One region of the Staphylococcus sp. 231237_7MaSpsaltlick genome, then DNA from elsewhere that is predicted to be linked to it. Evidence: a T-box and tRNA genes for the amino acid it is inferred to sense, from the RefSeq annotation. Region 1 holds a T-box; the other regions hold tRNA genes.
The links. The T-box of region 1 lies ahead of serS (serine--tRNA ligase). A T-box ahead of a tRNA ligase gene usually reads a tRNA of that ligase, here a tRNA-Ser.
Positions count from the first base shown of each region.

Region 2: it encodes a tRNA-Ser, which carries the amino acid that the T-box ahead of serS (serine--tRNA ligase) is inferred to sense. The anticodon was not compared.
Region 3: it encodes a tRNA-Ser, which carries the amino acid that the T-box ahead of serS (serine--tRNA ligase) is inferred to sense. The anticodon was not compared.

Region 1 covers NZ_JBICNX010000006.1:323,695-326,916, reverse strand. The annotation lists gene ACF91D_RS14310 (AzlC family ABC transporter permease) at 1-19, opposite strand, end outside; gene serS (serine--tRNA ligase) at 528-1,811, opposite strand; T-box leader at 1,880-2,077, opposite strand; gene hutH (histidine ammonia-lyase) at 2,147-3,222, opposite strand, start outside.
Region 2 covers NZ_JBICNX010000002.1:6,780-10,001, forward strand. The annotation lists gene treC (alpha,alpha-phosphotrehalase) at 1-10, opposite strand, end outside; gene treP (PTS system trehalose-specific EIIBC component) at 98-1,525, opposite strand; tRNA gene ACF91D_RS03245 (tRNA-Ser) at 1,926-2,018, opposite strand; gene ACF91D_RS03250 (glutamate synthase subunit beta) at 2,075-3,222, opposite strand, start outside.
Region 3 covers NZ_JBICNX010000006.1:6,957-10,178, forward strand. The annotation lists gene treP (PTS system trehalose-specific EIIBC component) at 72-1,499, opposite strand; tRNA gene ACF91D_RS12920 (tRNA-Ser) at 1,878-1,970, opposite strand; gene ACF91D_RS12925 (glutamate synthase subunit beta) at 2,029-3,222, opposite strand, start outside.

The DNA of each region.
Region 1 (3,222 bases):
ATGTGATATGTTCTTTCATCATCTCACCCCTTGTTGATGTATTTTGATATTCACATTCTATTACAAACATTTAAAAACAACCATATCTTTTAGACTTCGGTATGTGTGACGTAAGACAAACCACCGTCTAAAAACATTGCTATTCCTTCAATTTTAAATTATTTTATAGACTCGAATTAATTTAGACCAACTGGCAGAAATAGGTCTAACAACCCTACTATTTGTTTGATTTTTAACCTTTTTTATATCATTACACCTCCCCTACCCTCTTATGATAATGGAAAATTGCTTAGTTCCTATATTTTAAAAAATAACTAACTAGACCAAAAGTTGGTTCAATATTTTGTATTAGTGTGGTTCGTCTATATAAAAGCTTGGTCGATATGTCTTATTGCTAAATCACCATACTGACAAAACGCAAATTGTATAAATCATGACAAATAAAAAAGGCAATCTCAAAAGAAATTGCCTTTTCATTTGTCAGAAAACTGTACATCTCCGACGTTTCATTTATTATTTCATTTTAATTATTTAACTGGTCTAATTACAGTCTTGCCACCCATATAAGGAACAAGAGCTTCTGGAACAGTTACTGAACCATCTTCATTTTGATAGTTTTCGACAATAGCAGCAAAGGTTCTACCTACTGCTAAACCACTACCATTTAACGTGTGTACTAATTCTGGCTTGGCATTTTTATCACGTTTAAATCTAATATTCGCACGTCTTGCTTGGAAATCAGTAATGTTTGAACAAGAACTGATTTCTTTATAATCATTATAGCTTGGTAACCATACTTCTAAATCAAATGTCTTACTTGAACCAAAGCCAATGTCTCCAGTACATAAGATTACACGTCGATATGGTAAGCCTAATTCTTCGAGAATTGCTTCAGCGTGTGTTGTCATTTCCTCTAATGCCTCAAATGAATCTTCTGGCTTTTCAAAGCGAACCATTTCAACTTTATCAAATTGATGCAAACGAATTAAACCACGTGTGTCTCTACCTGCTGATCCTGCTTCACTACGGTAACATGCTGACTGTGCAGTAAATTTCGCTGGTAATTCATCTGGACCAATAATTTCATTACGGTAGTAGTTCGTTAATGGTACTTCCGCAGTTGGAATTGTGTATAGACCTTCCTTTTCAACTTTAAATAAATCTTCTTCAAATTTAGGCAATTGACCTGTACCATACATTGAATCAGCATTTACTAATTGTGGCACCATCATTTCAGTATAACCATGTTGTGTTGTATGCTTTGTGACCATATAGTTCATTAACGCACGTTCTAGTTGCGCACCTTCGCCTGTTAAAAATACGAAACGGGCACCTGATACTTTTGCAGCACGTTCAAAGTTAACCATTTTTAAATCTTCTACTAAATCCCAATGTGCTTTTGCATCAAAGTCAAATTCACGAGGTGTTCCCCAACGTTTAAGTTCAACATTATCCTCATCTGAAGCACCTTCAGGTACATCATCTTGAATTACATTTGGAATGCGTGACAATTTATCATTTAATTCTTGATCAACTTGGTTTAAAGTATCATCCAATACCTTAATTTCATCACCTAATTTACGCATTGCAGCAATGGCATCATCTGCATCTTCTTTATTACGTTTCTTTTGCGCGATTTCACCACTGACTTTATTACGCTCAGCTTTCATTTCCTCAGCTTGTGCAATAAGTTGACGACGTTTGTCATCTAATTCTAAAACATCATCCACAACACTTTCTTCCATACCACGTTTTACAACTTTTTCTTTAACAAAATCAGGTTCACTACGGAATAATTTTATATCTAACATATGATTTCATCCTCTCATCAAATTTATATCTATTGGATAGTAACAAAAAAAGACCACATCCCCTAATTACAAGGGACGTGGTCTTGACGCGTTGCCACCCTATTTAACAGTCATTATAGACTGCGCTCTCACTAAAATAACGGCTAAAACCGATTGTTCACATATAAGTAGGTAGATTCATATTAAACATGATTACTTGTTCTCACTAACCACAAGCTCTCTGAAATCACGATATTAATACTACTTGTCCCACGAACAATATCTTATTAAGTTGTTTTAAATATAGCAAATAACATTATTATTTTCAAGAGAGAGCTTATTTATAACAACTTATTTTATTCATTATATGCAGCATCACGTAAATATTGTGCAACTGCTTCAATATCTTTATGAAATTGTCGATCTTCTGTAATTGATGGACAAATATGACGTAAAGTTTGATATTTTTCATACGTTTTAGGTGACAGTTTATCGATGTCTTTATACTCAACTGCTTGCAAGCCTATAATTGCTTCAATTGCTAAGACACGTCTTGCGTTTTCAATAATTTGATATCCGTGACGTGAAGCAATTGTCCCCATAGATACATGATCTTCTTGATTGGCAGAAGAGGGAATTGAGTCAACACTAGCAGGATGGGCAAGTGTTTTATTTTCTGAGACTAAACTAGCAGCGGCATATTGCATAATCATAGCACCACTTTGCAATCCTGGTTTAGGGCTTAAGAAAGCAGGCAATCCGTTATTTAATTGTGGATTGACTAGGCGTTCTAAACGACGTTCTGAAACATTAGCTAATTCGCTCACTCCGAGCTTTAAGAAGTCTAATGCGAAGGCTACGGGCTGACCATGAAAATTACCCCCAGATATCACAAGTGTTTCATCACCTTCATCGAAGATAAGTGGGTTGTCGTTCGCAGCGTTCATTTCAAATTCTAATTTTTCCTTAACATAATTCAATACTTGGAAACTAGCTCCGTGAATTTGTGGAATACAGCGTAAAGTATAGGCATCCTGAACGCGTATTTCACCTTGACGTGTTGTCAATTCAGAGCCTTCTAGCCAGTCTAACATACGCTCTGCTACTTCCATTTGTTCTTGGAAGTTTCTAACTTTATGTACATGCTCATTATAGGCATCTACTATGCCGTTTAAAGCCTGATGTGTAAACGCAGCAATCCATTCAGATTGATAGGCTAAACTTTCCGCTTCAATATAACTGATTACACCTTGCGCAGTCATCGCTTGAGTCCCATTAATCAATGCTAAACCTTCTTTAGCTTGTAATTGTAACGGTTGATGATTCAATTTATTTAAGACGTACCGACTGTCTACTTCCTCTCCATTGAAATAAACACTACCTTCACCGATAAGTGCTAAAGCTAAATGAGATAGTGGTGCTAAATCTCCTG
Region 2 (3,222 bases), on a different contig from region 1:
TTTGACTCATAGAATTACCACCTTTACTTATATTATTTAAAAGAAGAAAAACCCGCCAAGTCGTTTTAGCGAGTTTAGTTGTATTGCTTTAGAGTGCTTATTCTTCTACCATTTCTTTTGCTTTATCTTTACTAAATTTTGACAAGAACACCGTTAGAATTGCCGGAATCACCATTGCCAAGAAGGTACATACAAGGTAGATACCCCAATACTCACTTTTAATTGAGATAAAAGCAGGAACGCCACCGACGCCAACACTACCAAGCACGCGTGTTGCACCAATGATTGCTCCTAACACACAAGATGTTGATATCGCTGCGACAAACGGATATTTCAATGGTAAATTGACACCAAATAATGCAGGTTCTGTCACTCCTAAGAAACCTGAAACACCAGAAGTCATTGCCAAACCTTGTTCTTTGCCCATTTTACGTCTTCTATAAACAAACCAAGCGCCGAACGCTGCTGACCCCTGACAAATATTAGATATCGCCAAAATCGGCCATAAGTATGTTCCACCGAGCTCACTACCCATAAGTTGGAAATCAACAGCTAAGAACATATGATGCAATCCAGTAATAACAAGCGGTGCATACAGTAAACCATAAATAGCGCCACCTAACCAACCAGCATGTCCAAAGACGAACGTTACGCCATTTGTAATACCAGTACCTAGCCATAACGCTACAGGACCAATAACAATAAACGCTAAGAAACCTGTTATTAGTAATGCAATTGGACCAACGACTAACATTTTAATTGAATCATGAATATATTTATTTAAGAATTTTTCAATTTGCGCTAAAACATATGCTGCAAGCAAAATCGGCAACACTTGCCCTTGATAATTCAGTTGCTTAATTTCTAAACCAAAAATGTCCCATGTCGGAATGTTACCTTTTGCAATATCATACTGCGAAACAAGCTGTGGGTTCATTAAAATCAAACCTAGTACCAAACCCAATATTTGACTTCCTCCGAATACACGCATACTACTCCAACCAATTAACGCTGGTAAAAATATGAAAGCTGTACTAGCGATTACATTAATAATATTTGATATATCACCTAATTGCGGAAATTGTTCAACAAGCGGTTTCGGACCAAATAAGTCTTCCATTGTAAGTAAGTTATTAATCCCCATAAGCAAACCAGCAGTTACGATTGCTGGCAAGATTGGTATAAAGATATCTCCCAATAGCTTAATCAATCTTTGTAGAGGGTTCCCTTTCTTGGCTGCCGCCGCCTTTGCATCATCTTTGGACGATTCGCTAATCCCTGTTTCTGCTATCAATTGCTTATAGACTTCATCTACCGTTCCCGGTCCAATAACGATTTGATATTGGTTGTCCGCCTTGAACTGACCTTTCACTAAATCGTTATTACTCAGTCGGTCTTTGTCTACTTTATCATCGTCTTTTAAGACAAGTCGTAAACGTGTGACACAATGTGTTGCTGTGTCCAAATTATCTTTGCCCCCAACAGCTTCGACTATATCTTGCACATCTTTCTTTTTAACGGCCATGACACTCCACTCCCTTATCCTTTTAACATTAAAGAAATTATAACTTGTCTATACAAGTTTTGCAAAGGCTTTCATTTAAATTACACAGACTTTTCATCTCATCAATATACACCCATACAAAACTGTACCATTAACAAAAGTTTAAAGAAGCAATAAAACACTATTTGCGCACTCATCAACTAAACTGATTAACTTTTCATTTAAAGCTTAATACTTTTTGTTGGAACAGTATTTCATTTTAAATTTCACATTCGATAGTTTAATGATATGTATAATTTTCCGGACAGCTTATAACGCACAATGCATTCTAACTTAATAAGCACATCAAAAAAGACAAGTACTCAATACGATATTGAATACTTGCCTCATCTATTCATTAGTCTTGGTTTTAAAAATATAATGGCGGAGGAAGAGGGATTCGAACCCCCGCGGGCCGTTAAGCCCCTGTCGGTTTTCAAGACCGATCCCTTCAGCCGGACTTGGGTATTCCTCCAAACACAATATTCATCATATTATAGCCATTTGTAAAAGTCAATCAAAATTACAAAGTTACACTAATGTTTTTTCATTTAAATAAGAATCCACAGAATCTGCAACCGCTCTGCCTTCTTGGATTGCCCAAACAACTAAGCTTTGCCCTCTTCTAGCATCACCTGCAGCGAATATATGAGGTTGATTCGTTCTAAAATCTTTATTATCAGCTACAATTTTATTGCGTTCTGTTTGAATATTAAAAGCATGTGGCACGGTAGTTTCAGTACCTACAAAACCAATTGATAGAAGCACTAAATCCGCTGGCCAATGACGCTCAGTACCATCTACAACTACCATACCCTCATCGGTTTCTTCGAGTATTTGTGTATAGACGCCTTTGACATTACCAATTCTATCCACGTCATAGCGCATCGTTTGCACACCGTAAGCACGTGGCTCAAAACCAAAGCGTGATTGATATTCTTTATGCGCATAATCCATTTTAAACACAGGCATTGCTAACGGCCAATACGTATTCTCATCAAATTCAATTTCTTCAGGCTGTTTTGTATATTTATTAAATTGTACGATTGATTTACAATTTTCACGCAATGCAGTAGCGACACAGTCAGCACCTGTATCTCCGGCCCCGATTACGATCACATTTTTACCTTCAGCAGAAATAGATGGTTCATCGATTTCACCGTTTAAATATTGGCCTTGTTCTGTTAAATAATCCATCGCAAAGTGAATACCTAATCCCATTCTACCCTCTAAAGGTAAATCTCTCGCATTTTGGGAACCAGTACACAAGATAATAGCATCAAATTGCTCGCTAAGCGTCTCTTTGCTAATATCCACACCAATTTCTGTGTCTGTTTCAAAACGTATGCCAGATTCTTCCATCACTTTTATACGACGACGTACTACATCTTTATCTAATTTCATATTAGGTATACCATACATCAACAAACCTCCCGCTTCGTGTGCACGTTCATAGACTGTTACGTTGTACCCTAATTTATTTAATTCATCTGCAGCAGTTAAACCAGCTGGACCACTGCCTACTATAGCTACAGATTCGTCCTTACGATGCTCTGGTACTGTCGGTTTGACCCAACCATTTTCAAAAGCTTCATCTATAATCGTTCTTTCAATCCCTTTAATAGCAACTGATTCACGATTGATCTTCATTACACAAGATTGTTCACAAGGTGCTGGGC
Region 3 (3,222 bases), 320 kb from region 1:
CCACCTTAAGTTATTATTTGAAAAAAACTCGCTAATATCATTTAGCGAGTTTAATTGTTGGCTGTCACGCCCTATTCATCGACAAGTTCTTTCGTTTCTTCTTTACTAAATCTTGATAAAAAGACTGTAAGTATAAATGGTACACATATCGCTATAATGATACAAATACCATATACTAACCAATATTCTTTTTGTATAGAAATAATTGCCGGTACACCTCCGACACCTACATTACCTAGCACTCTATTAGCGCCTATAAACGCACCCAATACACCTGATGTAATGATAGATGCAATAAATGGATATTTTAATGGCAAGTTCACACCAAACATCGCTGGTTCTGTCACTCCTAAGAAACCAGATATACCTGAAGTCATTGCTAAGCCTTGCTCCTTACCCATTTTTCTTTTTTTATAAATATACCATGCACCAAATGCCGCAGAACCTTGACAGATATTAGAAATAGCAAGGATTGGCCATAAATACGTTCCTTCAAGTTCGCTTCCCATCAATTGGAAATCCACTGCCAAGAACATATGATGTAAACCAGTGATTACTAGCGGCGCGTAAAACAGACCATAAATCGCTCCGCCTAACCAACCTGCATGTTCAAAAACAAATGTCACACCGTTTGTGATTCCAGTTCCTAACCATAATGCAAGTGGCCCAATAATGATAAATGACAAAAATCCTGTTATTAATAATGCAACAGGCCCAACGACTAGCATTTTAATAGAATCATGCACTACTTTATTTAAGGCCTTTTCAATCTGCGCTAATACATAAGAAGCCAACAGTATCGGCAATACTTGTCCTTGATAATTCAATTGTTTAATTTCTAAACCGAAGATATGCCAAGTTGGTATATGACCTTTAGCGATATCATACTGTGACACAAGTTGCGGGTTCATTAATACTAATCCGAGTACCAAACCTAGAATTTGACTGCCACCAAACACTCTCATACTACTCCACCCAATAAGTGCCGGTAAGAAGATAAACGCTGTGCTTGCAATCACATTTATAATATTAGAAAAGTCGCCAAGTTGCGGAAATTGTTCAACTAATGGTTTTGGACCAAACAAACCCTTCATCGTCAATAAGTTGTTTATTCCCATTAACAAACCTGCAGTAACGATTGCCGGCAAGATTGGTATAAAGATATCTCCCAACAGTTTAATCAATCTTTGAACCGGGTTACCTTTTTTAGCTGCTGCTGACTTTGCGTCTTCCTTCGAAGCTTCAGTCGTACCTGTTACTTCAACAAACTGTTTATATACTTCATCAACAGTTCCCGGACCAATAACAATTTGGTATTGATTGTCCGCCTTAAACTGCCCTTTAACTAAATCGTTGTTACTCAATCTATCTTTATCCACTTTATCATCATCTTTTAAGACTAATCTTAAGCGTGTGACACAATGCGTTGCTGTGTCCAAATTTTCTTTGCCCCCAACCGCTTCGACTATATCTTCTACATCTTTCTTTTTCACAGCCATGATGATCCACTCCCTTACATTTTGTAATTAACCAAAGTATAACTTGTCTATACAAGTTTTGTAAAGGCTTTCATTTGAAAATGTTTTACTTATTAAAATAAACCTATTGTAAAACAATAACAATTTATAATGTATAAACACTTTTTAAGCGCAACTGGAACCATCAAGATTACGACACTTAATAAAAAGCTCAAATGTAAATAATATGATTAACGATATCTTCGACTATAGAATGTAATAGCTTTAACATGGATAGTTCGTTTCATAGACGTGTTCAATTTGTTATACATCTTTCACTGCAGACAAAAAAAGACCACCACTTAATACAATATTAAGTGGTGGTCAAATCTATTTATTAGTCTTGGTTTTAAAAAACAATGGCGGAGGAAGAGGGATTCGAACCCCCGCGAGCCGTTAAGCCCCTGTCGGTTTTCAAGACCGATCCCTTCAGCCGGACTTGGGTATTCCTCCAAACGAACACAATAATTATAATATTATAGCCCGTCATAAAAGTCAAACATTTTTTGTGTTACACCAGTGTTTTTTCTTTCAAATATTCATCAACTGAATTCGCTACAGCTCTACCCTCTTGAATCGCCCATACGACAAGACTTTGACCTCTTCGTGCATCACCAGCAGCAAAGATATGAGGTTGATTTGTTCTAAAATCTTTATTATCAGCAACGATTTTATTACGTTCAGTTTGAATATCAAACGCATGAGGAACTGTTGTTTCTGTACCAATAAAGCCAATAGATAATAATACTAAGTCAGCAGGCCAATGGCGTTCTGTACCATCAACAACGACCATGCCTTCATCCGTTTCTTCTAAAATTTGAGTATAGACACCTTTAATGTTACCAATGTGATCCACATCATAACGCATTGTTTGTACACCGTATGCACGTGGTTCAAAACCAAAGCGTGATTGATATTCTTTATGTGCATAATCCATTTTAAATACCGGCATTGCCAATGGCCAATACGTATTTTCATCAAATTCTATTTCTTCTGGTTGTTTTGTGTATTTGTTAAATTGAACAATTGACTTGCAATTTTCACGTAATGCAGTTGCAACACAGTCTGCCCCTGTATCACCGGCACCGATAACAATAACATTTTTGCCTTCAGCTGTGATTGTAGGTTCACTCAATTCACCATTCAATACTTGCATTTGTTCAGTCAAATAATCCATAGCAAAGTGAATACCTTGACCCATACGTCCTTCTAATGGTAAATCTCTTGCATTTTGCGATCCTGTACAAAGAATAATAGCATCGTGACGTTCATTTAATTCCTCTCTACTGATGTCGACACCAATTTCTGTATCAGTTACAAACTCAATACCTGAATCTTGCATAATTTTAATTCTACGACGAATCACATCTTTATCCAATTTCATATTTGGTATACCATACATCAATAGACCACCTGCTTCATGCGCACGTTCATAAACAGTTACATTGTAACCTAATTTATTCAACTCATCTGCAGCAGTCAAACCAGCTGGACCACTCCCAACAATTGCGACCGTTTCATTTTTTCGTTCAGTCGGAATTGTCGGTTGTACCCATCCATTTTCATAAGCTTCATCAATAATTGTTCTCTCAATACCTTTAATAGCTACAGATTCACGATTAATCTTCATGACACATGACTGCTCGCATGGAGCTGGACAAACACGCCCTGTAAATTCCGGAAAATTATTTGTTTCGCTCAAACG